Regions from separate parts of the Janthinobacterium sp. CG_23.4 genome, predicted to be linked through region 1. Evidence: predicted binding sites of a transcription regulator. Region 1 holds the regulator's gene; each other region holds the start of a gene.
The links. Region 1 encodes LexA, which represses DNA repair genes until DNA is damaged. Its sites were predicted from a motif close to ACTGTATNNNNATACAGT; they were not measured.

Region 1 (7,833 bases):
CGGTGCCGGGCGAAGTCATCCGTTTGTTGCTGGCCTTTGTGCTGCTGTTCATCGGTGTGCGCATTTTGATGGGCTTGCTGTCCATGACGGTCGACGCACTGGTCAAGGTGACGGGCTTGAGCCTGGCCGACCGCACGCTGGGCAGCCTGTTCGGCGTGGCGCGCGGCCTGATGATCGTGCTGACGGCCGTCATCTTGTGTGGCATGACGTCCATACCGCAGCAGCCGTTCTGGAAAAATGCGTCGCTCAGCCCGTTCGCCGAGCAGGGCGCGCGTGCCATCAAGCCTTATCTGCCTGCCGCTTACGCGCAGCATGTGAAATTTTGAATTTTTTTTAAAATCAGTAGCACAGTTTAGGAGCACACCATGTGTGGCATCGTCGGCGTCGTTTCCCATCAACCTGTCAATCAATTGCTCTATGATGCATTGTTGCTCTTGCAACATCGTGGTCAGGATGCGGCAGGGATTGCGACTAATCACAGCAGTATGTTTTCCATGCACAAAGCCAATGGCCTCGTGCGTGACGTCTTCCGTACGCGCAACATGCGTTCGCTGCAGGGCACAACGGGCATCGGCCATTGCCGCTACCCGACGGCCGGTTCGTCGAGCGAAGAGGAAGCACAGCCGTTTTATGTCAATGCACCATTCGGCATCACCCTGGCGCACAATGGCAACCTGACCAACTGGGAACAGTTGAAACAGGAAATGTTCAAGAACGACCGCCGCCACATCAATACCGATTCCGATTCCGAAGTGCTGCTCAATGTGCTGGCGCATGAAATCCAGGAAGCGACGACGGGTCTGAATCTGGACCCGGAAGCCATCTTCAAGGCCGTCACCGTGCTGAACCGCCGCGTCAAGGGTGGCTACGCTGCCGTGGCGCAAATTGCCGGTGTGGGCTTGCTGGCTTTCCGTGACCCGCACGGCATCCGTCCTTTGTGCCTGGGCATCAATGAAACGGAACTGGGGCCTGAATACCTGATCGCTTCCGAATCCGTCGCGCTGGAAGGCATGGGGTTCCGTTTCGTGCGCGACATCGGTCCCGGCGAAGCCGTCTTCATCGATGCCGACAAGAAATTGCACAGCGCCCAGTGCGCCGACAATGCCAGCCTCAATCCTTGCGTGTTCGAATTCGTCTACCTGGCCCGTCCCGACTCCGTCATCGACGGCGCCTCGGTGTACGCCACGCGCCTGAAAATGGGTGAGTACCTGGCTGAAAAGATCCGCGCCGAACTGCCTGACGTGCATATCGATGTGGTCATGCCGATTCCCGATTCCTCGCGTCCTGCCGCCATCCAGCTGGCCCTGGCGCTGAACATCGAGTATCGCGAAGGCTTCATCAAGAACCGCTACATCGGCCGTACCTTCATCATGCCGGGCCAGGCGGCGCGCAAGAAATCGGTGCGCCAGAAGCTCAACGCTATTCCTTCCGAATTCAAGGATAAAGTAGTGCTGTTGGTCGACGATTCCATCGTGCGTGGTACCACCAGCCGTGAAATTGTGCAGATGGCGCGCGAAGCGGGGGCGACAAAAGTCATCTTCGCCTCGGCCGCGCCACCGGTGCTCTACCCGAACGTGTACGGCATCGACATGCCGACGCGCGACGAATTGATCGCCTACGGCCGCACGACGGAAGAAGTCTGCCGTGAAATCACGGCCGATTATCTGGTGTACCAGGATATCGGCGCGCTCAAGCAGGCCATTGCCGACGTCAATCCGGCGCTCACGAACTTCGAGGCTTCGTGCTTCGATGGCGTGTATGTGACGGGCGATGTGTCGCAGGAATACCTGGACCGCCTGGAATACGCGCGCCATCATCCGAAAGCAGCAGCGCCTGAAGATACGCCCCGTCCCCAGCTGAACTTGAACCTGGCAACGACAGAAGCGTAATCGCCGCCTTGCCATTAGGGTCAGACCCGTCGGGTCTGACCCTAATGCCGTTAAGTTAGTGTTAGTGATGCTATTTTTAGCCCAAGAACAAGGACTGGGGTCGGACCCTGAGGGTCCGACCCCAGCTCTTTGCCTCTGGGTTTAGCGAATTTACTGGCGCTCATAAATCAGGCCAAAACTCTTAACTGAACGGCATTAGGGTCTGACCCCAGCTTTTGTTTAGGGTTAATAGTTTCCAGCATCCACCATGACCACCAAAAAAAACTACGGCTTTACCACCACCATCTTGCATAGCGACCGCCGCAAGGGCATCGAGCATGGCTCGCTGCACAAGCCGATACACACCTCCGTGGCGTTTGGCTACGGCGACGCGCGCCAGCTCGCTGCCGTATTCCAGGGCAAGGAACCGGGCTTCCGCTACGGTCGCCAGGGCAACCCGACGGTTTCTGCGCTGGAAGAGAAGGTCAACAAGATGGAAGACGGCGTGGCGACCCTGTGCTTCGCCACCGGCATGGGCGCCATCGGCGCCGTGGTGCAGTCTTTGCTGCGCGCAGGCGACCATGTCGTCTCATCGGCTTTCTTGTTTGGTAACAGCAACAGCCTGTGGCAAACGGCGACGGGGCAGGGCATTGCCGTGTCCTTCGTCGACGCCACCGATGTGGCCAACGTGGTGGCCGCCATCACGCCGGCGACGCGCATCGTGTTTGTGGAAACCATCGCCAATCCGCGCACGCAGATTGCCGACCTGGCGAAAATCGGCGCCCTGTGCAAGGAGCGTGGCATTTTGTACATCGTCGACAACACCATGACGACGCCCTACCTGTTCCGCCCGAAAGCGGTGGGTGCCGGTCTGGTGGTCAATGCGCTCACGAAATCCATTGGCGGCCACGGCAATGCGCTGGGCGGTAGCTTGACGGACACGGGCGTGTTCGACTGGACGCAGTATCCGAACATCTTCGAGAACTATAAAAAGGCGGCGCCGGTGCAGTGGGGCATTGCGCAAATCCGCGCCAAGGCCTTGCGCGACTTCGGCGCATCGCTGGGACCGGAAGCGGCGCACCATCTTGCCGTCGGCGCGGAAACCATGGCCTTGCGCATGGAGCGCACCTGCTCGAACGCCCGCGCGCTGGCCGGCATGTTGCAAGCCGATCCGCGCGTGGCGGCAGTGCATTACCCAGGCTTGCCGTCGCATCCGCAGCACGCGCTGGCGACGCAGCTATTCCGCAGCTATGGTTCCCTGTTTAGTTTTGAATTGAAGGACGGGATCGATTGTTTCGATTTCCTCAATCGTTTGAATCTGGCCATTCCAGCGAGCAACCTGGGCGACACGCGCACCCTGGTCATTCCCGTCGCCCATACGATCTTTTACGAGATGGGGGCCGAGCGTCGCGCCAGCATGGGCATTGCCGAGTCGCTGATCCGCGTGTCGGTGGGCATCGAGGACGAGGCCGATTTGCTCGAGGATTTCCGTAGCGCGTTGGAGCAATGATGCCCAACCAAACCTGCTGCGGGTCGGTATAGGCGGCTTGTGATGCTCACCGGCTCGGCGCCCCGTACTGAGTACGGTTCTGCTTCTTGGCCACCTCCCCCTTCCGCTCGCCACGGTTTTGTCGGACATTGAAACTTGCGTGTCCGGCATGAGAGGGGCCGCAAGCTAAAAACTGGGGTCAGACCCGGCGGGTCTGACCCCGGCATGCACTTTTACATGCGGTGGCTTAATGCCAGCTGCGCATCAAGCCTACCGCCAAACCTTCCAGCGCAAACTCATCTTCCGGCGATACAGTGATGACCTTGAAGTCGGGATTTTCCGGCAGCAGTTCGATGACGGAGCCCGTCTTCTTGTAGCGTTTGACGGTGACTTCATCGCCGATGCGGGCGACGACGATCTGGCCGTTCTTGGCGCTATCGACTTTTTTCACTGCCAGCAGATCGCCATCCATGATGCCGGCGTCGCGCATGGACCAGCCGCGCACCTTCAGCAGAAAGTCGGGCTTGGCTGAAAACAGGGCCGGGTCGACGTTGTAGCTCGCTTCCAGGTTTTCCTGCGCCAGGATGGGCGAGCCGGCCGCCACGCGGCCGATCAGGGGCAGCGACATCAGTAGCGCTGCCTGCACTTTCGAGGACAGCGCCTCGGCGACAGCACTCGCCGCTGCACCGATCAGGCGGATGCCGCGCGAGGTGCCTGGCGAAATCTCGATCGCGCCCTTGCGGGCCAGGGCTTGCAAATGCTCTTCGGCCGCATTGGCCGATTTGAAACCCAATTCATTGGCGATTTCGGCACGGGTAGGAGGGAAGCCCGTATTTTCAATCGCATCCTTGATCAGGTTCAGGATTTGTTCTTGTCGTGCAGTCAGCTTGATCATGAGCGGTGGGTGCATACTAAAATGCTGTCTATATGAACAGTCTGTATTTTTGTACAGTATCGTCCACTATGCAAGGGGATTTCCCTTATTTGCGCCAATTTCGTGTGAAATACTGGAATGCACGGTAAAAAGCCGCTGGCTGGCCGCGTGAATGGGCCGCTTGTTGAAGCAATCATTGAAACGTTTGCAAAAGGCGGTTATAATCTCCGGCTGACCTTCCCACACCCGTCTTGACGCCGGGGTGGGCGATTATCAATCCGACCTGAAGGAGTTTGCATGCGTCATTATGAAATAGTCTTTATCGTCCATCCGGACCAAAGCGAGCAAGTGCCCGCGATGATCGAACGCTACAAAGCCAGCGTAACCACCCGCGGCGGTTCGGTTCACCGCGTGGAAGATTGGGGCCGCCGTCAAATGGCTTACTCGATCCAAAAGCTGCCTAAAGCACACTACATCTGCCTGAACATCGAATGCGACAACGAGACCCTGGTCGAGTTGGAAACAGCATTCAAATTCAATGATGCCGTGTTGCGTCACCTGACCGTTAAAATGAAGAAAGCTGAAACAGCTCCTTCGCCGATGATGAAATCGGTACAACGCGAAGACGCGGCCAAAAGCCACCGCACCGAAGCACCAGCAGCCGCTCCAGCCGCAGCAGCCTAATTGTTGACCAGGATCGTGCGCTGAACCAGCTACAAGTCACTGCCATCATTGCCGAGCGCGAAATATTGCGCTATACCCCGGCAGGGTTGCCGATTGTGAATGCAGTATTGCAACACTCTTCGCAGCAGATGGAAGCAGGAATTGCCCGTTTGACCGAGTTTGATATTGCCGCGCTAGCCGCTGGTGAAATCTCAGGCCGGTTCAGTCAGGCAAGCTTGGGCGGGGTGTATCAGTTCACGGGTTTCCTGGCCAGAAAAAGCCGCAACAGCAAGAGTTTGGTGTTTCACATCATTGATTTTAGTGCAGTCACCCCGACTAGCGCATTTTAGATACAGGAGCCTGACATGGCATTCGGTAAAAAGTTCGACAAAAATAAGCTCAAGCTTAAAGAAAAACGCAAACAGCAAAATCCGTTGTTCAAACGCAAGAAGTTCTGCCGCTTCACCGCAGCTCACGTTGAGCAAGTCGACTACAAAGACGTCGACACGCTGAAAGACTTCGTCCAAGAAAACGGCAAGATCATGCCAGCACGCCTGACCGGTACCAAAGCGCACTACCAGCGCCAAGTTGACACCGCAATCAAGCGCGCTCGCTTCCTCGCGCTGCTGCCATACACCGATCTGCACCACGCTTAATCGGTCAGATATTCCTGGAGAAGAACTATGCAAATCATTCTGTTAGAAAAAGTTGTTAACGTCGGTAACCTCGGCGAAGTCGTCAAAGTCAAAGACGGTTACGCACGTAACTTCCTGATCCCGCAACGCCTGGCACGTCGTGCTACGGCAACCGCTGTGGCTGAATTCGAAGTCAAGCGCGCCGAACTGGAAAAAGCTGCTGCCGCCAAGTTGGCCGCATCGCAAGCCCAGGGCGAAAAACTGAGCGGCCTGACCGTTCAAGTTGCTCAAAAAGCTGGCGTCGATGGCCGTCTGTTCGGTTCCGTCACCAACTTCGACATCGCTGAAGCGCTGACCAAGCAAGGTTTTGCTGTTGAAAAAGCACAAATCCGCATGCCTACCGGCCCGCTGAAGACCGTTGGCGAGCACAACGTTTCGGTTGCTCTGCACACCGACGTCGTCGTCGAAGTCGTTATCGCTGTCGTTCCAGACGCGAACGCGTAATCGTTTGCGGGCCTGGCCCGCAAGCGTGACGCTCTATGAAAAGCCGGGTTCGCCCGGCTTTTTTATGGCCTTTTTTTCGCTCAATTTCAGCCCTTTATTTTTGCCAGCACGCCGAAGCGGGTATAATTCGCGCCATGAACGTCCCCTCTGATCCGCAACTGGATTCCCTCCGTATTCCGCCGCATTCGATCGAAGCAGAACAATCCGTTATCGGTGGTCTGCTGCGCGATAATGCAGCGTATGACCGCATCGCCGACTTCATGCATGCGGAGGATTTCTATCGCTATGACCATCGCATCATCTTCGAGCAAATCGTCAAGATGATTAACGCTTCCAAGCCAGCCGATGTCATTACTGTTTTTGAAACCCTGACCCAGCTCGGCAAGGCCGATGATGTGGGCGGACTCGCGTATCTGAACGCCATGGCGCAAAATACGCCATCGGCCGCGAACATCCGGCGTTACGCCGAGATTGTGCGCGACCGCGGCGTGCTGCGCAAACTTATCACCGTCGCCGACGATATTTCCGGCACGGCCTTCAGCCCGCAAGGCAAGGAAGTCAAGCAGATGCTCGACGAGGCCGAGTCGAAGATTTTCGCCATCGCCGAAGAGGGCGCGCGCGGCGCCCAGGGCTGGACCGCTATCCAGCCCCTGCTGACGCAGGTGGTCGAGCGCATTGACGAGCTCTATAGCCGCGACAACCAGAGTGAAATCACGGGCGTGCCCACCGGTTTCATCGACCTCGACCGCATGACCTCAGGTCTGCAGCCGGGCGACCTGGTCATCGTGGCGGGCCGTCCATCGATGGGTAAAACGGCGTTTTCCGTCAATATCGGCGAAAACGTTGCCATTGACAGCGGCTTGCCCGTGGCCGTGTTCTCGATGGAGATGGGCGGCGCCCAGCTTGCCATGCGTATGCTAGGCTCCGTCGGGCAGCTGGACCAGCATCGTCTGCGCACGGGCCGCCTGAATGACGAAGACTGGCCGCGCCTGACGAATGCGATTCAAAAGATGAACGACGCCCAGTTGTACATCGATGAAACGCCGGCCTTGAATTCCATCGAACTGCGCGCCCGTTCGCGCCGTTTGTCGCGTCAATGCGGCAAGCTCGGTTTGATCATCGTCGATTACTTGCAGCTGATGTCGGCCAATACGCCGGGCGATAACCGCGCCTCGGAGATTTCCGAGATTTCACGCGGCTTGAAAGGCCTGGCGAAAGAACTCGGTTGCCCGGTGATTGCCCTGTCGCAGTTGAACCGCTCGCTGGAGCAACGCCCGAACAAGCGTCCTGTGATGTCGGACTTGCGCGAATCGGGCGCTATTGAGCAGGACGCCGACGTAATCCTGTTCATTTACCGTGACGAGGTGTATAACCCCGACTCGCCAGACAAGGGTACGGCCGAAATCATCATCGGTAAACAACGTAACGGTCCAATCGGCAGCATTCGTCTCACCTTCATGGGGCAGTACACCAAATTTGGCAATTACAGCGGTGGCCTGGCGCTTTACCAAGGCGACTAAGACCCCGCAGCACTGGCACCCCATCGCTGCCCCCTCTTGCGGGGCGGCTTTCTGTAGTAAATATCACGATTTAATGCTTAACGGAGAATCACATGTTTGGACGCTTGATGCCCACTGAGGGCAAGTTTTTTGAATTGTTTAACCAGCACGCGGAACTGTGCGTCAAGGGCGCCAAAGAAATGCTCGGCCTGATGACCAATTTCGACGACCTGGAAAACCGCGTGCATGCGATCGAAAGCATCGAGAAACAGGCCGACAAAGTCACTTACGCCACCGTGGA
Region 2 (7,833 bases), 180 kb from region 1:
TGATGCTTGGGCGTATCGATTGCTATGTCAGCGACCGTCTTTCGGCGCAGTGGGAATTGCAGCGCATTCGGCGCGAGGGCTTGGCGGGTGCGCCGATGCAAGCGATCCATGAAACGGCGCAGCTGGCCGGCCAGCAGGGCCACCTGGGTTTTACGGTGCGCCGACCGGACGCCTACCCCTATCGCGATGACTTTATCGAGCAATTCAATGCCGTCATCGTGCGCATGCAAAATAGTGGCGCGATACGCCGCATCGTTGAGCGCGCATTGCTACCCTGATACTGCTGCCCTAATTTCACCATCTGGAGAAGACCATGAAAAAACTGCTGTTCCTGTGTGCGCTGGTGCTGGCCGGTTGTGTCGGCCGGCCCGATAATATTGTGCCTGTCAGCAATTTTGACACGACCCGCTATTTGGGTAAATGGTATGAGATCGCGCGCCTTGATCATTCCTTCGAACGGGGCCTGAGCCATGTGAGCGCCGACTACAGCCTGCGCCCGGATGGCGGGCTGAAAGTGCTCAACCGCGGCTACAAGGAGGCGGACGCGAAGTGGAAGGAAGCCGAAGGCAAGGCGTATTTTTTTGACAAGAAAGACGAGGGTTACCTGAAAGTGTCGTTTTTCGGCCCCTTTTATGGTGCTTACATCGTTTTCGACCTCGACCAGAAAGATTACAGCTATTCCATGATCAGCGGCCCCGACAAGTCGTACTTGTGGTTGCTGTCGCGCACGCCCACCATGGATCCCGCCTTGCAGCAGCGCTTGATCGAGAAAGCCCGCGGCTTGGGATTCGATACGTCAAAATTGATCTATGTGAAGCAAAACTGAATTTGCTTGCCTGCCGTCCGTTCGTGGCGGCATAGCGCCTCCAAACTGTTGCTTTAATGCATGTTTTTTCTTGCAATACCATCCTGATTCACTCACAATCTGCGCCAAACTGGTGCGCTGCGGCGCGCTGCCATTTTGGCGACCTCGGTAGTGTTGCGTCGCCGCTCGTGATTGCCGCACGGCACCTACCTGCTATCTTGTTGTATAGCAGTAGGCCGGTTTCGTGGCGTCTGTACATTTTTTTCAGATTGGAATCACGTAATGAAAAACCTCAAAATCGGCGTGCGTCTCGGTGGCGCTTTTGCCGCCGTCTTGCTGCTGTTGACGAGCCTGACTGTGGTGGGCATCGTTCAGTTGCAAAGTGCCAGCAAGGAAACCGATACGCTGGTCGGCGTCGACGTGCGCAATGAGCGCCTGATCGCCGAGTGGACCAAAGTGATCGAAGTGAACGCGGCGCGCACGGCTGCCGCCTGGAAAGTCAGCGATCCCGAACACCAGAAGCAGTTTGAACAGGAAATGGCGGTCTCGTCCGCCCGTGCCACGGAGATCCAGAATGCTATCGGCAACAGTGAGCTGAACGCCGAAGAGCAGGCTGCGTACCAGGAGGTGTTGAGCACGCGCAAGGCCTACACGGATGTGCGCAAGGAAGTGTTCAAGGCCAAGAATGCGGGCGAGCTGGAATTGGGCAAGCGCCTGTATGAGGGAGACATGGTCGTCAAGCGCGACATTTACCTGGCGTCGCTGAAAAAGCTGGAAGTGCTGGAAGCCAAATTGCTCGATGACGCGGCTGCGCATATTCGTTTGCGCTACGAACACGGCCGTTTGCTGCTGATCTCGCTGGGCGCGGTCGCCATTTTGCTCGGTATCGCCTGCGCATACTGGATCACGCGTTCGATCACGCGTCCCATTACGCGCGCCGTCGCGGTGGCGGAAGCCGTTTCTGCGGGCGACCTGACCAGCCATATCGTGGTGGAAAGCCACGACGAGACGGGACAATTGATGCAGGCACTCAAAAAAATGAACGATAAACTGGTCAGTATCGTCGGTCAGGTGCGCGATGGCACAGAATCGATCAGCACGGCGTCGAGCGAAATCGCCGCTGGCAATCTGGACTTGTCGTCGCGCACGGAGGAGCAGGCCAGTTCGCTGCAACAGACGGCGTCTTCGATGGAGGAGCTGACATCGACCGTGAAACTCAATGCCGACAACGCCCGCAGCGCCAATCAACTGGCGATCAACGCCTCGCAGATCGCCAGCAAGGGTGGCGTGGTAGTGTCGGAAGTGGTCAGCACCATGGGCTCGATCAATGATTCCTCGCGCAAGATTGTTGACATCATTAGCGTCATCGACGCCATCGCCTTCCAGACGAATATTCTGGCCTTGAACGCGGCCGTGGAAGCTGCCAGGGCTGGCGAGCAAGGTCGCGGTTTTGCCGTGGTGGCGTCCGAGGTGCGCAACCTGGCGCAGCGCTCGAGTGCGGCGGCGAGGGAAATCAAGGGCTTGATCGACGATTCCGTGCAAAAGGTCGAAGCCGGTTCGCAACTGGTGGACAAGGCAGGCCGTACCATGGACGAAATCGTGCAAAGCATCAGCCACGTGACGCAGATCATGAACCAGATCACCGATGCCAGCGATGAGCAGCGCGCCGGTATCGAACAAGTCAACCAGGCCATCTGTCAGATGGACCAGGTGACGCAGCAAAATGCAGCCTTGGTGGAAGAGGCGGCGGCGGCGGCCGAAGCCATGCAGGAACAGGCGGTCAAGCTGGCTGATGTGGTGGCTGTGTTCAAGCTCGATGTCACGCAGCAATATGTGTCGGCCAGCGGGTCTCCCCGTCTTGCCGCCGGCCAGCCCGCCGTACGGCGCAGCGTGAGCGCTGCCGTGCGCAGCGCTACTGCCATCGGCCATTCCGCTAGCGCTCAATCCGCCAGTGCCCCCATCAAGGCAGTGAAACGGGACACGGTACCTACGAGCAAGCCGCGCGCACCTGTCGCTTCCGGCGCCGATGAGTGGGAAGAGTTCTAAACAGCCTCTCTCAATGGCCGCGCTAAGTGGTAATGCCGTTCAGTTAAGGATTTTGGCGTGATTTATGAGCGCCAGTAAATTCGCTAACCCCAGAGGCAAAGAGCTGGGGTCGGTCACTCCGTGATCGGAATGTGCTCCATTGAAGCACATTCCCCCGCCGGGTCCGACCCCCTGTCCTGGTTCTTGGGCTAAAAATAGCATCACTAACACACTAACTGAACGGCATTACGCGCTAAGTGGCAGTTTTAAGTGGCAGTTTTAAGCAGCAGTTTCAAGCCTGCCGAGCAGTTTTCAGCAGTTGTTTTAAGTGGCCGTTCGCTCGGCCATTTCCACTGGCATGGCGCGGGCGCTACAATCGCGGCTTGAACAATCCCGCACACGCTCCGCCATGACTACCCGACGCACCTCCAGCCAGACCTCTACAACGCCCTGCCACGCCGAATCGGCCAAACGCGAGCGCTGCCCGGTTTGCCTGCGTGCCGCCGCCAGCTGCATCTGCCGCTGGATCGCTCCCGTTTCCCACGCGGTGGACGTGCTGATCTTGCAGCATCCGCTGGAAGTCCACAACGCCAAAGGCAGTGCCCGCTTGCTGCACCTGAGCCTGTCCAACAGCCGTCTGCTGACGGGCGAGCAGTTTGCCCCCGAGACACTCGCCGCATTGCTGGCCGACAAGCATAATGTGCTGCTGTATCCGGATACGCCAGGCGATCGTTCCTTGGGCATCGCGCCGCCGCCTGCGCTCGAGATCGTCACCTTGCTTGATACGGCCCGCTTGCAACTGGTAGTGCTCGACGCCACCTGGCGCAAGAGCCGCAAGATGCTGTATCTCAATGCCCAGTTGCAACAGCTGCCGCGCTTGCCCCTGCGCGATACGCCTGCTTCCCATTATCTGATCCGCAAGGCGCATGCGCCAGACCAGCTGTCGACCCTGGAAGCGACATGCTATGCCTTGATGCAGTTGGAGCAGGACGCCCCCCGTTTTGTTCCCTTGATTTCTGCATTTGACGGCTTTGTCGCACAGCAGTTGAGTTATGTCATGGGGCATGCTGAAAAAGCGTGAAACGGTAGCACGCCAGCCCTTGATCTTGACCGCATCGCGGCATAGTATGCTGTATGTATATACAGTTAATGGGGCCGTTCATGAAAGCAATCATTCCTCTGCATGATGACAGCTTTTCCGGGCAAGCCATGTTGCCGCCGCCATCGCTGAAAGAGCACAAGGGGCGCGCTGCCGTGTCGAACCTGCAAGGGCGCTACGAGGCGCGCGCGCGCGCCGGTTTCGATGACGGCTGGAGCGTGGGCGGCCTCGATGAGCCGGACGCAGAGGCAGCGCCGCGCTGGAAGACGCAGGTCAGCGAGGAGCAGGCGCGCACCATCCTCACGCGTAATGTGTCACCCGATTTACCCTTTAATGTGTCGCTGAACCCGTACCGGGGCTGCGAACACGGCTGCATTTACTGCTTTGCCCGTCCCACGCACAGCTATCTGGGCCTGTCCCCGGGCCTGGACTTCGAAAGCCGCATCTACGCCAAGGTGAATGCGCCGGAACTATTGCAGCGCGAATTGGCCAAAGCGTCGTATGTGCCCGAACCGATAGCCCTGGGCGTCAATACGGATGCGTATCAGCCGTGCGAGCGCGAACGGCAACTGACGCGGCGCGTGCTGCAAGTGTTGCACGAGTGTGAGCATCCGGTGGCGCTGATCACGAAAGCGTCATTGATCGAGCGCGATATCGACATTTTGGCACCCATGGCAGCCAAGCGCCTGGCAGCCGTGGCTGTCACGCTCACCACGCTTGATCCCGCCATTGCGCGCACGCTGGAGCCGCGCGCGGCCGCTCCGGCGCGGCGGCTGCGCACCATCCGCAGCCTGACGGAGGCGGGCATTCCCGTGGGCGTGAGCATCGCGCCCATCATTCCTTTCGTGACGGAGCCAGAAATCGAGCAGTTGCTCGAAGCGGTGCGTGACGCGGGCGCCATCCATGCCCACTACGTGGTGCTGCGCCTGCCGTGGGAAGTGAGCCCCCTGTTCCAGCAATGGCTGGAAGTGCACTTCCCGGAACGGGCCCAGCGCGTCATGAATCGGGTGCGCGAGATGCGCGGCGGCAAGGATTACGACAGCGCGTTCGGCACACGCATGCGCGGCGAAGGCGTGTGGGCTGATCTTATCCGACAGCGCTTCGAGAAAGCCGTGCACCGGCTGGGGCTGCACGGCAAGGGCGGCCGCTTCAAACAGCTCGATTGCACGCAGTTCCGCCGCCCGCTGTTGGTGCCACCGTTGGCGGCGAGGCAGAAAGGGGGCAATGCGGGACAGCTCGATTTGTTTTAAGTTCAAGCATCGTCAGCGCTGATGCTGATGCTGATGCAGCAGGGTGGCCCTGACGCACTGGAATGCGGGGGAGCTATCGCCCGTAGCAGGGGGAGCGCAGCCTGTCGCCGGGAATGGCGCGCCGTCGCCGGATAACCCTGAGACGCGCCCTGGACTCAGGCTGTCTCAGGCTGCCTCAGGCGCCGGAGGGCGCTGCGGCGTGGTCCTGTAGCTGTGCCAGATGTTGCTCGATGGCAAAGACGTGCGGATCACTCTTGCCCAGTTCGCGCAGGGCCATGGCCAGGTGTAGCAGATACTCGCTGTTCGGGCCACTGGGGCCGTTTGATCGGGCGATCTGGCGTGCGATGTCGAGTTCCGATGCTGCCCCGAGGAAGGCGGCGTTTTCTTCATTCGCGATGTACACCAGGCCATCGGCCTTGCTGCCATCGTCGAAGCTGATCTCGCTGGCCAGGCGCAAATAACCATTCTTTTCGCGGTGGTCGAGGTGGGCGAAAACTTCGGGCGTGATCAGATAGGCCATGCCGTCGCAGATGGCGCCTGCCTGCGGCACGATGGTGGCGACCCTGCCCGGGGCCATCGGTGTGCCCCGATGATCGTGCGAGCCTTGCCAGAAGCGCCGCGTCCAGCCGGCGATGCTGGCGGGGCGCCGTTCAAGATAGGCAAAGTCGGCTTTGTAGATCAGCGAGCCATAGCCAAACAGCCAGACTTGCTCGCGCCCGTCGAATCTGTGCATGCGCTGGTTGATGGCGATGGTGGCGGCGTCGATAGGCGACAGGTGGTACTGGTCAGGCTGGGTCATGGTGCTGGCGCAAAAGGGGCGATGCGCTATTATAAGGTGGTGCCGCGCGCCGGCAGCGCGGTGCGGGCCGCGCCCACGTTCCACTCGTGCGTCTCGACGAACTGGAATAAAAAGGCCATGAAGCTTTCGGCCGCCGGCGACAGCGAACGTCCCGTCTTCGTGTAGACGAAAAAGCGCCGCGTCAGTTCCGGCTCGTGCAGGGCACGCATCTGCAACTGGTATAGCTTGACCATCGGTTCTGCATACGGCAGGCACACCGTGATGCCGAGGTTGGCGCTGACCATGGCCAGCGCCGTCGTCATGAACGTGACTTCATTGTAGGCATTGAGCGACAGGTCGCGAAAGCTGCCGTGCATGTCGCGCAGCAAGCGTTCCGTGAACTGGCCCTGCAGCGAGATGAATGGGTAGTCGCCCACGTCGGCCCAGGTGACGCGCTCTTTTTGCTGCAGGGGATGGCGTTCGGGGAAGACCAGCACGAAGGGCATTTCGAACAGCACTTGCGCGACGATTTCCGCTGTTGGATCGCGTTCGGGGCCGATGCCGAAATCGACCTCGCCGCTGAAGACGCGCGCCGATACGTTTTCCACGGGGCAATCTACCAGGCGCAACTGCACTTCCGGGTGTGCCTGGCGGTAGGCGGCGATCACTTCAGGCAGCAGGGTACATGCCATCATCTGTGGCGCAGCGATGCGCACCAGGCCTGTTTTCAGTGCCTTGCGCTGGGCGATGCCGGCCATGGCGCCATCGAGATCCTCGATCATCTTTTCAAACAGCGGATATAGTTCGCGGCCGATTTCGGATAGCTGTGTTTTGCGTGTACTGCGCTCGACCACGCGCACGCCGAGCACGTTTTCCAGTTCTTTGATCAAGCCGCTCAGCGCTGATTGCGTCACATGCAGGTATTCGGCGGCCAGAGTAAAACTGCCGGTCTTGGCCAGGGCCACGAAGGCGCGCATCTGTCGCAGGCTGGGACTCATAAGATAATCCGATAAATCAATGGTTAAAAATTGTTTGTATGATAGCTGTAACTCGATTCTAATGGTGAAAAGCGGAGCAACACGCCAGCCATCGCGCCCAAGGGGCCATCCATTGGAGATAGAGCATGAAGATTAAGCAAATCCACCACGTCGCCTACCGCTGCATCGACGCGAAGAAAACCGTCGAGTGGTACGTCAAGCATTTGAACATGAATTTCGTTCTCGCCATCGCCGAAGACCTGGTGCCGTCAACCAAGGCGCCGGACCCGTACATGCATGTCTTCCTCGACGCGGGCCAGGGCAATGTGCTGGCCTTCTTTGAGCTGCCGACGCAGCCGCCGATGGACCGCGATCGCAATACCCCGGCTTGGGTGCAGCATCTGGCACTGGAAGTGGCCAGCATGGACGAACTGCTCGCTGCCAAGGAGCGCCTGGTCGCTGCCGGCATCGAGGTGCTGGGCCCCGTCAATCACGCTATCTTTCAGTCGATATATTTCTTCGACCCGAACGGCCACCGCCTGGAACTGGCGGCCAACGTGGGCACGCCCGAGATGATGGAAAAACTGGACGCCGTCAAATGGGCAATGCTGGAAGAATGGTCGCAGACACGCCGCGCACCGAAGCACGCCGCCTGGATGCACGCGCCGGCTGAAGCGTGAGCGCAGCAGGTCGAGCATGATGCGCTGACGCCATCTGAACACTACGCAAAACAAGGAATACCATGAAATTCGCAACTCTGAAAAACGGCAGCCGCGACGGTGCCCTGATCCTCGTTAGCCGCGATCTGCGCCAGTACCAGCGCGTGGCCGCCATCGCCCCCACCTTGCAGGCTGCGCTCGACAACTGGGACGCCGTCGTGCCGAAACTGGAACAGGCAT
Region 3 (7,833 bases), 1.2 Mb from region 1:
AATACGCTATCCCAAGCGTTTTTCTGTCTATATTTCTAGCGTCGCCGTCAGCGGCACGCCAGGCACCAGATGGCTGGACAGCACGATGCACTGGCGCGCCAGGCGGGCCGGCTCCGACAGGCGCGCGCGCAGATGCGCCATGGCCGCTGCATCGAGGCCATTGAACGGTTCATCAATCAGCAGCAGGCGTACGGGCAAGGCCAGCGCCAAGGCCAGTTGCAGCTTTTTGTGCTGGCCCAGCGAGAGGGCGGTGATGCTTTGCCGCAAGGTCGGCGTCATGCCAAACGCGCTCAGCTCGTCGTTCAACAGGGACTGGTCGCTGTCCGGGTACAGGGCCAGGTACAGGTCGAGAAATTCATGCACTTGCAGCCAGGGCAGGGAAGGGGCGTCGCCGCCACAATAGAAGGCCAGTGCGCGGTACGCCAGCGGCGTGCAAGCGCTGTCGATGTCATCGAGGCGGATGGCGCCGCGCGCGGGCAGCAGGGCGCCGCCCGCCAGTTTCAGCAAGGTTGTCTTGCCGGCCCCGTTCGCGCCGCGCAGCCAGGTGACGCCGGGGCCGAATTGCAGATTGCAGCCTTGGAACACGGTGTGCGTGGGGAAGTGAAAATCGAGGTGCTCGATTTGCAGGGTGGGAGAACAGGCATTCAATTCCATAATTCGCTTCCGATGGCGCTCAAGGCAAGGATGGATAGCACGACGAGGACGACGCGGCCGCGCGCCGTGAGGCGGGGCAGGCCGACGATGGCCAGCAGGGCCGCGCTGGCGGTGAGGCCATACACGCTGGTCACGCGCTGCTGCAAGGCGGCGGGGTGTATGTTGTAGAGCAAGATACCGCCTGCCAGCAGCACGGCAAATGGCGGCAGCAGGCTGGCGGCGCAGGCCAGGCGCGTCAAGGTGGCGCTGGCCAGGGGCCAGGCGTTCAGCGATGGATGCAGCAAGTCGATCTGCTCGCGCACGGCCTTGTCGCCGCGGTCCGTCAGAATCACCAGACTGGCGCTGGCCAGCAAACCCAACAGCGGCGCGGGCACCAGGGGCGCGCGCAGCAGCCAGGCCAGCATGCTGGCGCCAGCGGTGGCCAGCAACACGCTTTGCTCGATGCCAACCATATTGTCGTGGCGCCAGAACGGCAGCCAGAACAACTGGCGCCACAGCAATACGCTGCGCCAGCGGGGCCGCTGCGGCACATAGGCGCTCATCGTGGTCGGGCGCGCCCTTGGTGCCGGGCGGGGCGCGCGCAGGCGCTGCGCCACGATGCATGTTGTCAGTAGCCAGGCCAGCAGCCACGCGGCGATGATGGTGGCAATGCCGGGCGCGACAAGCGGGCGCAACCAGGGTGGCGACTGCAGCAGCCAGATGGTGGTCGAGACGGCATAGGCGAGGCCCAGCGGCAGCATCAGCAAAGCGGCCACGGCCACGTCTGCTTGCCAGCGCAAGCGCCTAGTCAAGGGCAACTGGCGCAGCCAGGCGGCGATGGGCGCTGGCAACAGCCGTTGGCGCAGCAGCCAGGCGGGCAGGCAGGTCAGCAGGATTTGCGCGCTCAAGAGACCCAAGGCGGCGGGCCAGGGCAGGCTCACGGCGAGAAAGCCGGGCAGGGCGATGACGCTGAGTAAGCCCAGCAAGACGGGGCCGGCCAGGAAGACAAGAATTTCCATGGAACTGGCCAGGCTGGCGACAAATTGCAGTAGAGCATGGTGGGCCAGGCGTAAGCGCAGGACGAGGTAGGGGGATAGACTGGGGGGCAGGCGCATCAGGCTGTATCTGCAGAGTCAGGATGAGCGCTGATTCTAACAGCCTGGGTCAGACCCCCGGATAAGTTAGCTTTGTGCTTGACGTTGGCAGTGTTGAGGGGCTGACCCCAAAATGGGAAAAGCCCTTCGGTTCAGAGAACCAAAGGGCTTTTCTTTTATTGGCGGAGCGGACGGGACTCGAACCCGCGACCCCCGACGTGACAGGCCGGTATTCTAACCAACTGAACTACCACTCCAAGCTCGTATGATCTGTGTTGCTGATCCATGAAGCACTGGATAATTTTCTGTTTTGGTGGTGGGTGCTGAGAGGCTCGAACTCCCGACCTACGCCTTGTAAGGGCGCCGCTCTACCAACTGAGCTAAGCACCCGCATACCCAGAAAACTATCCCGACGTTTGTCACCACGTCTGGAAGAGGCACTATTATAGGGGGCGTTTTCCCACTTGTGCAACTATTCTTGAGCACTAAAAGCAGTTTTTTTGCTGAAAAGCACAAAAATATGCAGGGGCAGGCGATGCTGGCGCTTTTTTCGGTGTATTTGTTGCTGCACAATGGGAAAAGCCCTTCGGTTCAGAGAACCAAAGGGCTTTTCTTTTATTGGCGGAGCGGACGGGACTCGAACCCGCGACCCCCGACGTGACAGGCCGGTATTCTAACCAACTGAACTACCACTCCAAGCTCGTATGATCTGTATTGCTGATCCATGAAGCACTGGACAGTTTTCTGATTTGGTGGGTGCTGAGAGGCTCGAACTCCCGACCTACGCCTTGTAAGGGCGCCGCTCTACCAACTGAGCTAAGCACCCAATGCTTGTCTCAGAAAACTATCCCGACGTTTGTCACCACGTCTGGAAGAGGCGCTATTATAGGACGACGAAAATCCTTGTGCAAGCGCTTTTTTCAAAAAAGCGCTTGGGAGCAGCTGAAAAAAGTTCAGGGCGAGGCAATGTAACGCTGCCGTGGGCTTTTTCTCAGGGCTGTTATTGCGTGATACCCCACTGCGACAGCATCCACGCCAGATTGAACGCATTCTCGGCGATGGCGTTGTAGCGGCCCGAAGCGCCGCCATGGCCGGCGCCCATATTCGTTTTCAGCAGCAGCGCATTGCTGTCCGTTTTATATGCGCGCAGCTTGGCCACATACTTGGCCGGTTCCCAGTACATGACCTGGCTGTCGTTCAGGCCCGTCGTCACCAGCATGGCTGGATAGTTCTTACGTGCAATGTTGTCGTAGGGCGAGTAGCTGAGCATGTAGTCGTAGGCCGCTTTCTGGTTCGGGTCGCCCCATTCCAGGTATTCGCCCGTCGTCAGCGGCAAGCTGGCGTCCATCATGGTGTTCATCACGTCGACGAACGGTACGGCCGCGTGCACGGCGTGGAACAGCTCGGGACGCATGTTGACGACGGCCCCCATCAAGAGGCCACCCGCGCTGCCGCCCTGGATGATCAGGCGGTTCGGGCTGGTCCATTTTTCGCGCACCAGGTAGTCGGCGCTGTCGATGAAGTCATTGAAGGTGTTCTTCTTCTTCATCAGCATGCCGTCTTCATGCCAGGCTTCGCCCATGTCCGTGCCGCCGCGGATGTGCGCTTGCGCATAGATGACGCCGCGCTCCAGCAGGCTGATGCGGCTGATAGCGAAGCTGGCTTCCGTCGAGATGCCGTAGGAGCCATACGAGTACAGCAGCAGTGGCGCGGTACCGTCGAGCTTGACGCCTTTCTTGTAGACGATCCACAGTGGCACTTGCACGCCATCGCGCGCTGTCACCCACAGACGCTGCGTGGTGTAGCGGCTGGCATCGTAGCCGCCGACGATTTCCTGCTGTTTCAGCAGCGTGCGCTTGCCATCTTTCATGTTGACGTCAATCACGGCGGGCGGCGTAATAGGCGATTGGTAAGACATGCGAAATTGTGTGGCGGAAAATTCTGGCGTGCCGGCCGCCGTGGCCAGGTAGACGGGGTCGTCGAACTGCACCGTCTTCCAATTCTTTTGCGCAAAATCATGGATGCGCGCGCGGTTCAGGGCGCGCGCCTTTTCCATGACCACCAGGTAATCCTGGAACACGTCGATGGACAGGATCACGGCATCCTTGTTATGCGGCACGACGAGTTTCCAGTTTTTCGGCTGCGGGGCCGCTACCGGTGCGCTGACGATGCGGAAATTCTTCGCGTCCTTGTTGGTGAGAATGTACAACTGGCCGTCGCGGTGCTCGACGCCGTAGCGGTGGCCTTTTTCACGCTTCAGCACGCTTTGGAAACTGCCTTCCGGCTTGCTCGTTGGCAACAGCAGCACTTCGCTGGTATCCGTGCTGGCCGAACTCAGCACAAAGTAGCGCTTGTCGCGCGTGCGGCCCACATTGATGGCGAACTGTTCCACCGGCTCGTGGTAGACCTGCTGCGGCGCGCCGCCCAGGGCCAGGCGGAACAAGCGGTCCGAACGCTTGGTGGTGGCGTCTTCCTGGGCCAGCATCAGGGTGGCGTTATCGGCCGCCCAGGCCAGCGATGTGACGCGCGGCATGGTATCACTCAGCAACTTGCCCGTCTTCAAATCCTTGACATGCAGCTCGTATTGGCGGAAACCCGTCGTGTCGGTGGTGTAGGCCAGCAACTGTTCATCGGGACTGATAGCAAACGCGCGCACGGCAAAAAATTTGTGGCCTTCAGCCAATTGATTCTGGTCCAGCAGGATTTCTTCAACCGCCTGCGCATCATAGGCGCTATTCGCGCCCACTGGGCGGCGGCAGTGAAGCGGATATTGCTGGCCCGCCTGGGTGCGCGTGTAATAGTAAAAGTTACCCTGACGCGCAGGCACGGACAGGTCCACTTCCTGCATGCGGCCCTTGATTTCTGCAGTCACCTTGTCGGCCAGCGGCTGGATCGGGGCCGTGATGGCCGCCGTGTAGGCGTTTTCCGCATTCAGATAATCGATCACGGCAGGATCGGTCTTCTTTTGCAGCCAGCGGTAGTCGTCCGTGACGACGCTGCCGTGGCGCTTTTCCTGCCACGCTGTCTTGGCGGCAACAGGTGCCGGGATAGTGGCACTGGCAGTAGTGGTGGGGGCATCAGCCGCCAGCGCGGCTGGCGCCAGGGTGGACAACAGCAGGGCTGGCAGGATGGATGACCAGACGGACCGGCGGCGCGTAGCGTGATAGGTGATAGACAAGGAGGCTCCTTTGCATGATTGTGTCAAGATTGTAATCTTGCTATTGAGAAAAGCAACCGCTGATCGCTGCCATCGCGCTGCCATCATTTCGTCTTGCATCCGTGCGCATTTGCGGTAATACTGTATGCATGCACAGTATCTTGCCGCAATCAAGGCAACCGACCCGCCGCGAGGTGTTTTTTTGACTCCATCTGTCCCACCACTTGCCGAACCGCGCAGCGCAGACGCGCGCCGCTGGATAGCCCACCTGGACATGGATGCCTTCTTTGCCTCCGTGGAGCTGTTGAAATATCCGCAATTGCGCGGTGAAGCCGTCGTCATCGGCGGCGGCCGGCTGCAGCAGCCCGTGCTGCAGGACGATGGCACGCTGCAATTTGCGCGCATGCGCGACTATGTCGGGCGCGGCGTTGTCACCACCTCCACCTATGCGGCGCGCAAGTTTGGCGTGTTTTCTGCCATGGGCATCATGAAGGCGGCCAAGCTGGCACCGGACAGCATCTTGCTGCCGGCCGACTTCGACGCTTACCGCGCGTATTCGGCCCGCTTCAAGCAAGCCGTGGCCGAGCTGTGCCCTATCATCCAGAACGTCGGCATCGATGAAATCTATATCGACCTCAGCGAATACGGCGAGCAGGCACCGGCCATGGCCGCACGCCTGAAGGCAGCCGTATTCGAGGCGACGGGCCTGTCGTGCTCGGTCGGCCTGGCGCCCAACAAATTGCTGGCAAAAATCTGTTCCGACCTGGAAAAACCCGATGGCCTGACCATCTTGCAGCCCGAAGATGTAGAAACACGTGTGTGGCCCTTGCCGGCAAAAAAGATCAACGGTATTGGTCCTAAGGCCACCGCCAAGCTCGAAGCGCTGGGCATCGTCAGCATCGGCGAACTGGCGCGGGCCGACCTCACCATGCTGCGCACGCAGTTCGGCGACCTGTACACGGGCTGGCTGCGCCAGGCGGCACTGGGCATTGATGATCGGCCCGTGCAGACGAGCCGGGAAACCAAGTCCGTCAGCCGCGAAACGACGTTCGAGCGCGACTTGCAGGTGGTGCGCGACCGCGCCACCCTGTCGGAAAAGCTGAAAAGCCTGTGCACGCGCGTGGCGGGCGACCTGGACAAGCAATCGCTGGCGGGGCGCACGGTGGGCGTCAAGTTGCGCTTCGAAGATTTCAGCACCGTCACGCGCGACATCACCCTGCCCAGCGCCACGGCGGACGCCGCCGCCATCCTGCGTGCCAGCCGCGATTGCTTGCGGCGCGTGCCATTTGAAAAGAAAATCCGACTGTTGGGCGTGCGCATCTCGACCTTGTGCGACCCGGCCGTGGTGACGCGGCTGGTGCCGGCCCAGGCGGAGCTGTTTCCCGCCCTGTAGCGGCATTTTCCATGGATTACAAGCATCGCGCCAGTCCGCGCTTTTGACGGCATTCTCGTGTCGAAAGTGTAGAATGGCATCTCTCTGGCACTACTGAAACAAACGGAAGAAAAAACTATGTGGTTCAAGAATCTTCAGATTTACCGTCTGCCCGCACCATGGGCTTATACGCCAGAACAACTGGAAGAGGCCTTGTCCTCGAACAAATTTACGCCGGCGACCAGCATGGATCTGATGCGCCAGGGTTGGGATACGCCGCGCCCGAACGGTGGCCTGGTCCACGTGGTCAACAAGCAAATGCTGATCTTGCTGGGCACCGAAAAGAAATTGCTGCCAGCGACCGTCATCAACCAGGTGGCCAAGGCCCGCGCGGCCGAGATGGAAGAAGCGCAAGGCTTTGCGCCTGGCAAGAAAGCCATGAAAGAATTGAAGGAACGCGTGGCCGACGAACTGCTGCCGCGCGCCTTCAGCATCCGCAGCAACATCTGGACCTGGATCGACCCGGTCAATGGCTGGCTGGTGGTCGATGCCGCCAGTCCGGCGAAAGCCGATGAAGTCATCAAGCTGCTGTTGAAAGCCGTCGACAAACTGCCGCTGGAAAGCCTGCGCGTGCAGCGCTCGCCCGTGGCGGTGATGACGGAATGGCTGCAGGCCGACGATGCGCCTGCCGGCTTCACGGTCGACATGGACACCGAATTGCGCGCCACGGGCGAGAGCAAGGCCACCGTGCGCTACGTGCGCCACACCCTGGAAGCGGACGACGTGCGCCGCCACATCGCCGCCGGCAAGCAATGCACGCGCCTGGCCATGACGTGGAACGATAAAATTTCGTTCGTGCTCACGGAGTCGCTGGCCATCAAGAGCGTCAAGCCGCTGGACGTGATCAAGGAAACGGAATCGAGCACCAAGAACGACGACGAGCGTTTCGATGGCGACCTGATGCTGATGACGGGTGAGCTCGCCAAGCTGATGGCCGACGTGGTCGAAGCCTTGGGCGGCGAAGCGACTGCATAAAAGCAGTTGTACAGTACGGAAAAGGAGCTGCGGCTCCTTTTTTTCGCCTGCGCGTCTGGCATGGCACTGTGGGATGTAAAAAGGGCCTTGCGTTTGCAAGGCCCTTTTGCCACTCAGTTTACATTGACGGAATCAACTTAGAACTTGATTTGGCCCGTGATGTAGAACGAACGCATCATTGGATCAGCATAGCGTGGGTCGAAGCCAACCTGGTGGCCCGACGAGGTACGCAGCGACAATGGTGGTGCGCGGTCAAACAGGTTCTTGATACCAGCGCGTATCGACTTCTTGCTGTCGAACACATAGCGACCTTGCCAGTCGATGGTGGTGTACGAAGGCACGGCCAGGCGGATCTTCTCCAGTTTCTTGGTCGCAATATCCATTACCTCGGCCGAAGCGTCGGTATAGCCGTTACGGTAGCTGATGATGACACTGTTGGTCAGCTTGCCCGATTCCAGGCTCAGGTTCAGCTTGGCCAGGTTACGGAACGTGACTGCATCGGTGATGCCGAAGTAGTTCATGTTGGTCGTCCACTGGTCCTT
Region 4 (7,833 bases), 1.1 Mb from region 1:
ATGTAAGCTTTTGGAGAAGCTCTCGCCTACAGCGGGGCGCCGTGCACGGATGGAGTCCGCGATCTCAATGGATGCTGGCATCATCCAGTCGGGCGTTACCTCAGCGTGGATGGCGCGGCCGATCAACTCCACAACCTCGTCGCTTGCAGCGACCAAAGGTATGTCGGAGTATCGACCTTGAACTTTGACCCAGTCGTCGCGCGTCCCGATGCCAAGCCGAGCCGCATATTGGCTGAACGATTGGTGAAGGATGCCAATGACGACAACCTTGCCAGCGGTCCGCGCCGCCGCTTCCGCGAGCTCTTGGAAGAAATAGACGTCGTCGCCCACGCCCAGCGCGGAAGCTTCGAGAAACTTGCCCATCTCATCGATGATGATCAGGACGCCATCGTTCTTCTTGGACTCGGCGGCTTCGCAAATGTCCGCGATGAGGGCCGAAGGGTTAGTCTTGCGTCCATCATGGCTAAACCCCTGCGCTTGGCGAAGACCTTTGGCGAGTTCGGATACGACACTCGCTCGTTTGCCGACGATCGGGACGGTCAACCAACCCTTGCGATGGGGCAGAGCCTGATCAAATGAAGGAACATCTTCCAGCCTTAGAATCTCTCGGGCTTTCGCGCGCAGATTCTTGTCCGCGCCCAGGGCGCTCGCGAATGCAACAGCCAGCGACGATTTGCCGCCGCCGAAGGGGCCGGTCCAACTAAATGCCCGCTGATTGCTCTCCAACAGTTGCTTGGTCATGCTGCTTAAAACGGAGGTAGCCGTTCCATGGCAGATATAACCGTTCAAAGCGTCGGGGCGGCCAAGATCGATATCGATGCGTATCGAGCGCTGATAGTGGCGTGAGACGTGGACGATGTCCGAGAGTTTGATAGTTTGCGTGTTAGACATAGGCCAGCTCGATCATGCGTTCGCTGAGGTTTTCAGCCTTGTTGATGTTGCGATGAACTTGCCTCAGGCCTGCTGTGTCGGTCCAAGAAAGCGCTCCGAGTGTGAGGTCCTCAAGCGCAAGAAGGCGCTCGGCGATCGAATCCTCGTCGAGCTTGAATACCCGTCCCGGCGATCCTTCGCCAAACGCGATGGCTTCGAAAGGGAGAGAGCTGAGTCCCGGCGCGGCCGTCTCCCAAAAATCCAAAAGCGCGTAGGCGAACATCCCGTCATGCAACGTGGCCTTCGGGCCGCGGCGGAAGGCGAAGTAGCCTTTGCGCTCTTCAAAAATCAATCCCAACTCGCCAAGCATTGGCTCGGCATAGTCCTCGGGTGAGCCGCCTGTGGACCGTGGAGCATAGCCGCGAAGGCACGTTTCGATATCTCGCGACAAAGTTGCGGGAGACAGCTTGCGATTGGGGTCCAAGCTTCGCGCGTATTCGGCCAATGGGGCTTCAAGGTCCTCGCGCGCGAATGTCGGAATGGTTACATGGTTGAAGAGCCATTTCCATGTGGTCGCCCGATTGCCTTTTCCTGCGAGCCACCAATGCGCATACCAAGCAGTGGTGGGATTTTCCGAATAGGGGTCCAAGCCGCCGTCCTTCAAGACTGCGTTGGCGGCATCGGTGACTTTGTAGGCGCCGCTTGGAGCGCCTTCCTCCGTCATCACATTGCACGCCAACGCCCAATGCCGTATCGCAGCGACCATGTTCTTGCCAACGCCGAACTCGGCGATCGCATTGTCGTCGGTGAAGGTCGATTTCAGGATAATGCCGCGCGATTTCGCTTGGTCGAAGGCTTTTTTGAGCCACATTTGACGAAGCGGAAACGTCTCGTGTCCTGAGAAGTGCGCCTGAACGCCTTTGGATGCTATTTTTTTCTTCATGCCTGCAATTATAACTGGAGACCTTCGCCAGTGGCTCGCTTTCCCGTCTAGCTACTACAGAAACTGGATACCTTCACCAGCGGGAATGGGGACGCATATTGCCGCAGTGTGCAGACGTCTACACTTATTTTCACTAATTAGTTCCTCTTGCGGACGTTAACAAAAAACATCAAATACTTAAATAACAACTCTCCACATTAGAGAAAGCACTGTGAAAATATACAGTATTTTCACATTTTTTACGATTGCTCTTTCTTATTACCTTTCGAGGAATTCGAAAAATTTTGCACAAAACATATTAAAACCTATTTTCTAGCGCCTAAGTAGGCGGTTCAGCTAGTTTGCAGGAAACCTAGAAAGCAAATTTCTCCACTATGTCCGACGGTTGGTGTTGGTTGATTGGCAAGAATTCGACCTCCGTCACATACACAAGGTCGTGTCGATCAGCGGTGTATTCAAATTTTTGGAGGTAGACGCTGTGCATGGTGGGCGCGGTGATGATCGATGTCGCCGGGACTAAAGTGCTCAGCACGACGCCACCTCTCCCGATCTTGTTCAAGCCGCCGGCGAACATCTGAGCCCTGTTGAATTGCGAAGTCTAGCAGGTACGATTGTCAAGGTGCCGATCTCGACGGCACCTTCATCGTAGTAGCACAGTGGTGCGGGCCACAGGATTAGGAAATATTGAATCGTACGCCTTACGTATCATCCCTGTATTGCCTGCAGCGCACCACCGCGGAGATCACCATGCCCCACAGCCACTATCCGGCACACCGCACTGGGTCAACTTCCAACACCTCAGGCATAGGTCAGAAGATTGGATGGGCAATCGTAAGTATCAGGGCATCACCGCTTTGAAGGCAGATTTTGATTGCTTTAAGCTTGAGCGATGAAGATACCGTATGAAAATTCGAGCCCGTAAAAAGCGACTTATGCAAAGGCGCCGATCTCAATTTAATCGAGACACGGTTCAGGGTCTCGCGGAGGCCAAGGCTGGCCTGTTGTCTCCCTATTTTTCAACAGCGAAGATCGCGCGTGGCTGGACATGCCCCCCGTTGAAAGGGAGTTTGGAGCCGCTCGTTTGTAATGGCGGCGAAGTAACTGTTCAGTTATGTCTTAAGTCGGCTTAAGTGGCGCCATTGCAGACGGCATGCGGCGCCTTACCTCTTGCCGCCCGCAGGCGTGGCAAGTTTGGCGCACATTTCCGTGACCCAACCGAGCATCCAGACGCGATCTTCTTCGCTCAACGTGTTAAGGGCTCCGGCCAGATCAATGGCCTGGTCAATCGAGCGAGCAGAACCGGCGCGCACCAGCGCATCGAGCGGCACATCAAAAATCTCCGCTAGGTCAATCAGCCGGAGCAACGGCGGCAGTGTGGCACCGCGCTCGAAACGTGAGATGGTTTCCTGCTCGACGCCCAGTTGCGCTGCCACTTGCTCCTGCGTGAGGTTGCGCGCGATGCGCTGCTTCGCCAATGCCTTGCCGATCCTCTTAGCAAATTGCCCCTCCTGCCGCGCCGTGACCATATTCTACATTCCATGATGAGTAACCACATGAATGGTGGTGCCGCGGAGAAATTCTGGTAACATCAAAATATGTGGTTAAACCACAAATTTTGCATATCAACCTACAGGATGGAGATGTCGATGCCCTATTCCCCCGCTATCTTTCGGTGTGTGATGATCGGTCTAGGGCTGGCCATTTCCGGGTGTACGACGCCGACCATACCGCAAGACCAGCTCCACAGTTATGCGTTGCTTGTCCCCCAGGACTTGTACGGAAACGGTGCCGCGGTCACCGAGATCGATCGCGGCCCCAACCGAGTGGCACTGCAGATGACGCTGGAGGGCCTCCATATTCTGCCTGGCACGGACACACGACCCGGCGTCAACGTGCGGCCTGGACGACATAGCATCGTGGTGCGGGTCTGCCGTACCGGCAGCACTGAGAGCTGCAAGCCGGATACATACATATTTGAGGCACAGCCTGGTGTGGCTTACGTCCTGCGCGGGCCGGGGCAAACCATCGTGATGCTGGACCGATTCAAGAAATCTCCTCTGGGCGAACTTTACCCGGCCGCACAGCATGCATTCGTCAGTCAACAGGAATGGACGATGATGCGAAACGCTGAACTCACGGCCGCGGTTGACGCTGGCCTCCGGGTCAGCGAGCAGCGCCAACGAGATCAACCAACGATCCGCAAGGTTGGCGCGCACGTCTGCCAAGAGGCGGGCCGCGGCATTATTTACAGCGGGTACGTGGCGAAGCTTACCGATGACAAGGTGCAAATCCGTATCGCCGAGGCGCATTTCAAAGGCAACCCCAGCCTCCGCCCTGGTGGCTTCGTCCCCACGACGATATGGGCGTCGCCGATGCAATGGGATCTGTGTAACTGATCGACGGATTCCCCTAAAAACAACAAACAACATCCGCATTATCTCCCCGTCGGTCACGAATACGCTGGCCCGAAAACGTGACGCCGCCCCCCTCTCACTAGAGGGGAACCCCTCCCAAAATCCACCTAAGTACTTGATTTTCAGCAGTTTTTCACTATTGCAAATATAACATCTTGTAGCCATCCGGCACCTGCTCGTGTTAACTTCCATTGACCGTCCAAATCTAAGCACCGATTGAAAAGAAAATTATGGCAAGCATGTTGTTTGGTAGTGCATTCAACGTGACGCGCATTCGCATGCAAAAGCGTCAGGGGGAAATTGCACGCCTCGCAGGAATCGACGCGAGTTACTTAGCGAGTATTGAATGCGGTCGTAGAAAGGCTCCCAATCGCGATGTCGTGGACAAGCTATTGCCAACGCTCAATGTGGACGAGCCTCTGCGCAAGAAGCTGCGCAGTCTCGCCATCATCGATCGCATGCTAGATGTAGTAGAGGGCCAGGCCGCCGACGATCTAACCATTACTCGTCTGAACAAACTATTGCGCCAGGTGGCTGATTTTAACGAAGGGGAATGGGACTCATTAGAGTGTGCACTCGCTGCCCTGACCAATCAATGTCTGCGACGGAAAGAGGGATAACCATGAGCTAAAAACCAAAAAAGCACCGAAACCCACAAGGGGCTGGCGCTTTTGGCTAATGCAGTAAAACTGATCTCGCAAATCTAGTTTCTACTGCCCGCCTTCTTAAGTCAAGCCCTCTTGTCGACAAATTCGTAATTTTTTCATTGCGATCTGGACAAAACACGTCCATTACTTTGACGAGAATAACCATGACCAAGCATCAAGGAGGGACGAGCACGTCCCACGCTGTGACTATGAACGTCCCAGCCGACCGCAGAGCCAAGCTGCGCCCGGGGCGATTTGGCAAATTAGAGACCTCTCTCGATACCCGCAACGTCGAACCGTATCTCTCCCATAGAAAAGTACGCGAGATCGTTACGGTCAGCGGTCGCAGCCCACGGGGTTACTTTCCTAGCTACAAAGGACAGTTACTGAAATTTGAAAGCCTCATTGAAGCGGACGCACTGCGGGTGTTCAATGTGGCGAGTATGGTGACGTCGCTGGTAACGCAGCCCGTCGTTTTGAACATCCCCACAGATCTTAAGCCCCGCCGCTACATGCCTCGCTGGAGTTAACATGAATGGAGGCGTTATTTTAATTTTAAGGAAAAAACAAAATAGCGAAATTCTTATTTTAAGTTGGCACTATCGAGCCGCCTTCGGCCACAGCACTTCGCCAAAGATTTGCAACACTTGTTCAGACTAGCAGCCCAACATCGCTTCAAGACGCCGACGATGCTGGCGGCGATATCCTGATTGATCTTGCTGCGCCAGACGGTGTACAGCATGGCCTCGATATAGCTGTGTTGATCGAGCAATAAGCGCCCTTCCTTCACAATGTCACGGCAGCAGGACAGTGATCATCGTCTTTCCTCTTCCGTATCACCCTTCTCACCCCAGAAACCAGTACACTAGTTCTTGAGCGCAACTACTTTTGTAGGCGCGTTATACTTCCCGCCGGTGCCGGCAGGTGTCCCTGCCGTAAGGCTTATTGTCTGCCTGGAAAAATACAATGTTCACTACGCGCAGCCTGTCTCCTGCCTTGTATTACCTGTTCTTTTTAGGAGAGCCGGAACAGCAGCAGCGCTTTTTCAAGGAACTGCATTTTATTTCAATAGCCATACTGACGTTTGGTATGACTTGCTGGCTGGTGACGTTCAGCCTGACCCTACCGCGCACTCCGATCGACCCTGCACAAGCGGAGATGGCTCTGGCAGGCATGCTGGTGGGGCTGCTGCTGACCAAGTATGCCAAGTCGCTGCACGCCACCATCGCCTGCGGCACCGTCAGCGTGCTGTTCATCAGCTTCGGTTTTCGCGTACTCATGCTGGGAACGGAAGAACCCGCTTTCTGGGTGTTGCCGCTAGGCGTGATGATCACGCTGACGACGGCCCCCATCTTCAGCGGCATCGCGTATTACTTGGGTGTATCGCTGTGCGTGTGGGCCATCCTGGGAGTAGGGCAGTTTCCCGTTCATGCCGGGCGCGTGGACCAGCATTGGCCCGTGCTGGCCGTCGCAATCAGCGTGATCATCGGCTTGGCGCTGAATATCTATTTTCTCGTCTTGCGCATTAACAACCATCGTTCCCATCGCGAGCTGGAAGCGATGGCCTATAAGGATGGCTTGACCGGGCTCAACAACCGGCGCATGTTCACGCAAAGCGCCCGCGTCCTGCAACGGACGACGCATACGCCCGCCTATTTCTTGATGATCGACATCGACGACTTCAAGCAAATCAACGACGTGCACGGCCATGAGGTGGGCGACGAGGTGCTGAAACAGGTCGCGGACATCATCGCAGGGCTGTCGGGCGGGCACCTGTGCGGCCGCCTGGGCGGTGAGGAATTTGCCATCATTTACCAGGGCGATGCGAATGCGGCTTGTACCTTTGCCGCGCAGCTGGTCGACAGTGTCGAGACGGCTTTCGCGTCGGAACGCAAGGTGTCCGTCAGCATCGGCATAGCCGAACTGAGCAAGGAAGCCGATTTGTCGCACAGCTACCGGCGCGCCGATGCATCGCTGTACCAGGCCAAGAAAAGCGGCAAGAACCGCTACGTGTTCAACGCCACTTGATTGTGCGCCGCTGACGGCGTTTCATCGGGCAGCGCCAGCTAGCGGGAAAAATAGGTTCACGGGGAGCGATGATAGGGAAAAGCATTGCCGTGACGCGCAAGAGCATGGCATTTTGACATTTTACGGTATGATTTCCGGCCGTGCGGCGCGGTCCGCTCCCTGCCTTGCCCACCCTGTCCTTCAAGCCTGCCACGCTTGCGTCGCATCCTGCCCTAAGGAATCATATGTTCGGTTTTAACTTGCGCGTTGCCAAGATGGTGTGGACGGCTTTCCTGATCACCTTCCTGCTCTTTCTCACCTACAAGGTCTCGTCGACCCTGATCGTGGTGACGTTTGCCGTTTTCTTCAGCTATCTCGTGTATCCACTGATCGAACTGCTGGAGCGGTATGGGCCGAAGCGCCTGCCGCGCACGGCCAATATCGGCATCGTCTTCCTGGTGGTGATCTTGCTGGTGGCGATACTGGGCTCCATTTTCGGGGCACGGATCGAGGAAGAGGCGATCAAACTCAGCGATCAGTTGCCGACCCTGCTCAAGGGCAACAACTTTGCCGAGCGCATCCCGTTGCCGGAATTCATGGAACCCTTGCGCGCGCGCCTGCTGTCGTTCATGCAGACGCAGCTGAGTAGCGGCACGGGACAAGCCATGCCGCTGGCGAAAGAACTGGGCTTGACCGTCATGCATGCGGCCAGCAACCTGATCTATCTGGTGCTGGTGCCCGTGCTGAGCTTTTTGCTGATCAAGGAAGGGCCGGATATGCGCGACGGCTTGCTGTCCCTGTTAAACCGCCCGAACAAGAAACTCTGGGGCGCCATCATCGATGACCTCGACATCTTGCTGTCGCGCTATGTGCGCGCGCTACTACTGTTGTCAATCGCCACTTTTATGTCCTACAGCATCGCTTTTTCCCTGATGGGCGTGCCGTACAGCCT

Region 2: a site for LexA is predicted at 3,960-3,977, ahead of H4V96_RS14860 (PA0069 family radical SAM protein). Genes of this name have one in related genera too.
Region 3: a site for LexA is predicted at 5,025-5,042, ahead of dinB (DNA polymerase IV). Genes of this name have one in related genera too.
Region 4: a site for LexA is predicted at 2,022-2,039, ahead of H4V96_RS20615 (DUF4007 family protein). Genes of this name have one in related genera too.

The regions. Positions count from the first base shown of each region.
Region 1 is NZ_JARXUX010000001.1:3,485,723-3,493,555, reverse strand. Features, by position in the region: gene H4V96_RS15655 (CvpA family protein) at 1-326, shown strand, start outside; gene purF (amidophosphoribosyltransferase) at 366-1,889, shown strand; gene H4V96_RS15645 (cystathionine gamma-synthase family protein) at 2,137-3,378, shown strand; gene lexA (transcriptional repressor LexA) at 3,605-4,252, opposite strand; gene rpsF (30S ribosomal protein S6) at 4,529-4,915, shown strand; gene priB (primosomal replication protein N) at 4,936-5,244, shown strand; gene rpsR (30S ribosomal protein S18) at 5,260-5,550, shown strand; gene rplI (50S ribosomal protein L9) at 5,578-6,033, shown strand; gene H4V96_RS15615 (replicative DNA helicase) at 6,168-7,553, shown strand; gene H4V96_RS15610 (DUF47 domain-containing protein) at 7,646-7,833, shown strand, end outside.
Region 2 is NZ_JARXUX010000001.1:3,308,792-3,316,624, reverse strand. Features, by position in the region: gene H4V96_RS14880 (transporter substrate-binding domain-containing protein) at 1-278, shown strand, start outside; gene H4V96_RS14875 (lipocalin family protein) at 314-826, shown strand; gene H4V96_RS14870 (methyl-accepting chemotaxis protein) at 1,088-2,851, shown strand; gene H4V96_RS14865 (tRNA-uridine aminocarboxypropyltransferase) at 3,240-3,911, shown strand; gene H4V96_RS14860 (PA0069 family radical SAM protein) at 4,040-5,179, shown strand; gene H4V96_RS14855 (gamma-glutamylcyclotransferase) at 5,355-5,945, opposite strand; gene H4V96_RS14850 (LysR family transcriptional regulator) at 6,008-6,955, opposite strand; gene H4V96_RS14845 (VOC family protein) at 7,081-7,614, shown strand; gene H4V96_RS14840 (fumarylacetoacetate hydrolase family protein) at 7,677-7,833, shown strand, end outside.
Region 3 is NZ_JARXUX010000001.1:4,649,050-4,656,882, reverse strand. Features, by position in the region: gene H4V96_RS20840 (ATP-binding cassette domain-containing protein) at 28-654, opposite strand; gene H4V96_RS20835 (hypothetical protein) at 645-1,748, opposite strand; tRNA gene H4V96_RS20830 (tRNA-Asp) at 1,908-1,984, opposite strand; tRNA gene H4V96_RS20825 (tRNA-Val) at 2,042-2,117, opposite strand; tRNA gene H4V96_RS20820 (tRNA-Asp) at 2,347-2,423, opposite strand; tRNA gene H4V96_RS20815 (tRNA-Val) at 2,478-2,553, opposite strand; gene H4V96_RS20810 (S9 family peptidase) at 2,728-4,905, opposite strand; gene dinB (DNA polymerase IV) at 5,087-6,277, shown strand; gene H4V96_RS20800 (recombination-associated protein RdgC) at 6,395-7,291, shown strand; gene H4V96_RS20795 (TonB-dependent receptor) at 7,429-7,833, opposite strand, start outside.
Region 4 is NZ_JARXUX010000001.1:4,598,371-4,606,203, forward strand. Features, by position in the region: gene H4V96_RS20610 (ATP-binding protein) at 1-891, opposite strand, end outside; gene H4V96_RS20615 (DUF4007 family protein) at 884-1,813, opposite strand; gene H4V96_RS20620 (helix-turn-helix transcriptional regulator) at 2,974-3,339, opposite strand; gene H4V96_RS20625 (hypothetical protein) at 3,460-4,209, shown strand; gene H4V96_RS20630 (helix-turn-helix transcriptional regulator) at 4,458-4,847, shown strand; gene H4V96_RS20635 (hypothetical protein) at 5,039-5,404, shown strand; gene H4V96_RS20640 (GGDEF domain-containing protein) at 5,841-6,902, shown strand; gene H4V96_RS20645 (AI-2E family transporter) at 7,127-7,833, shown strand, end outside.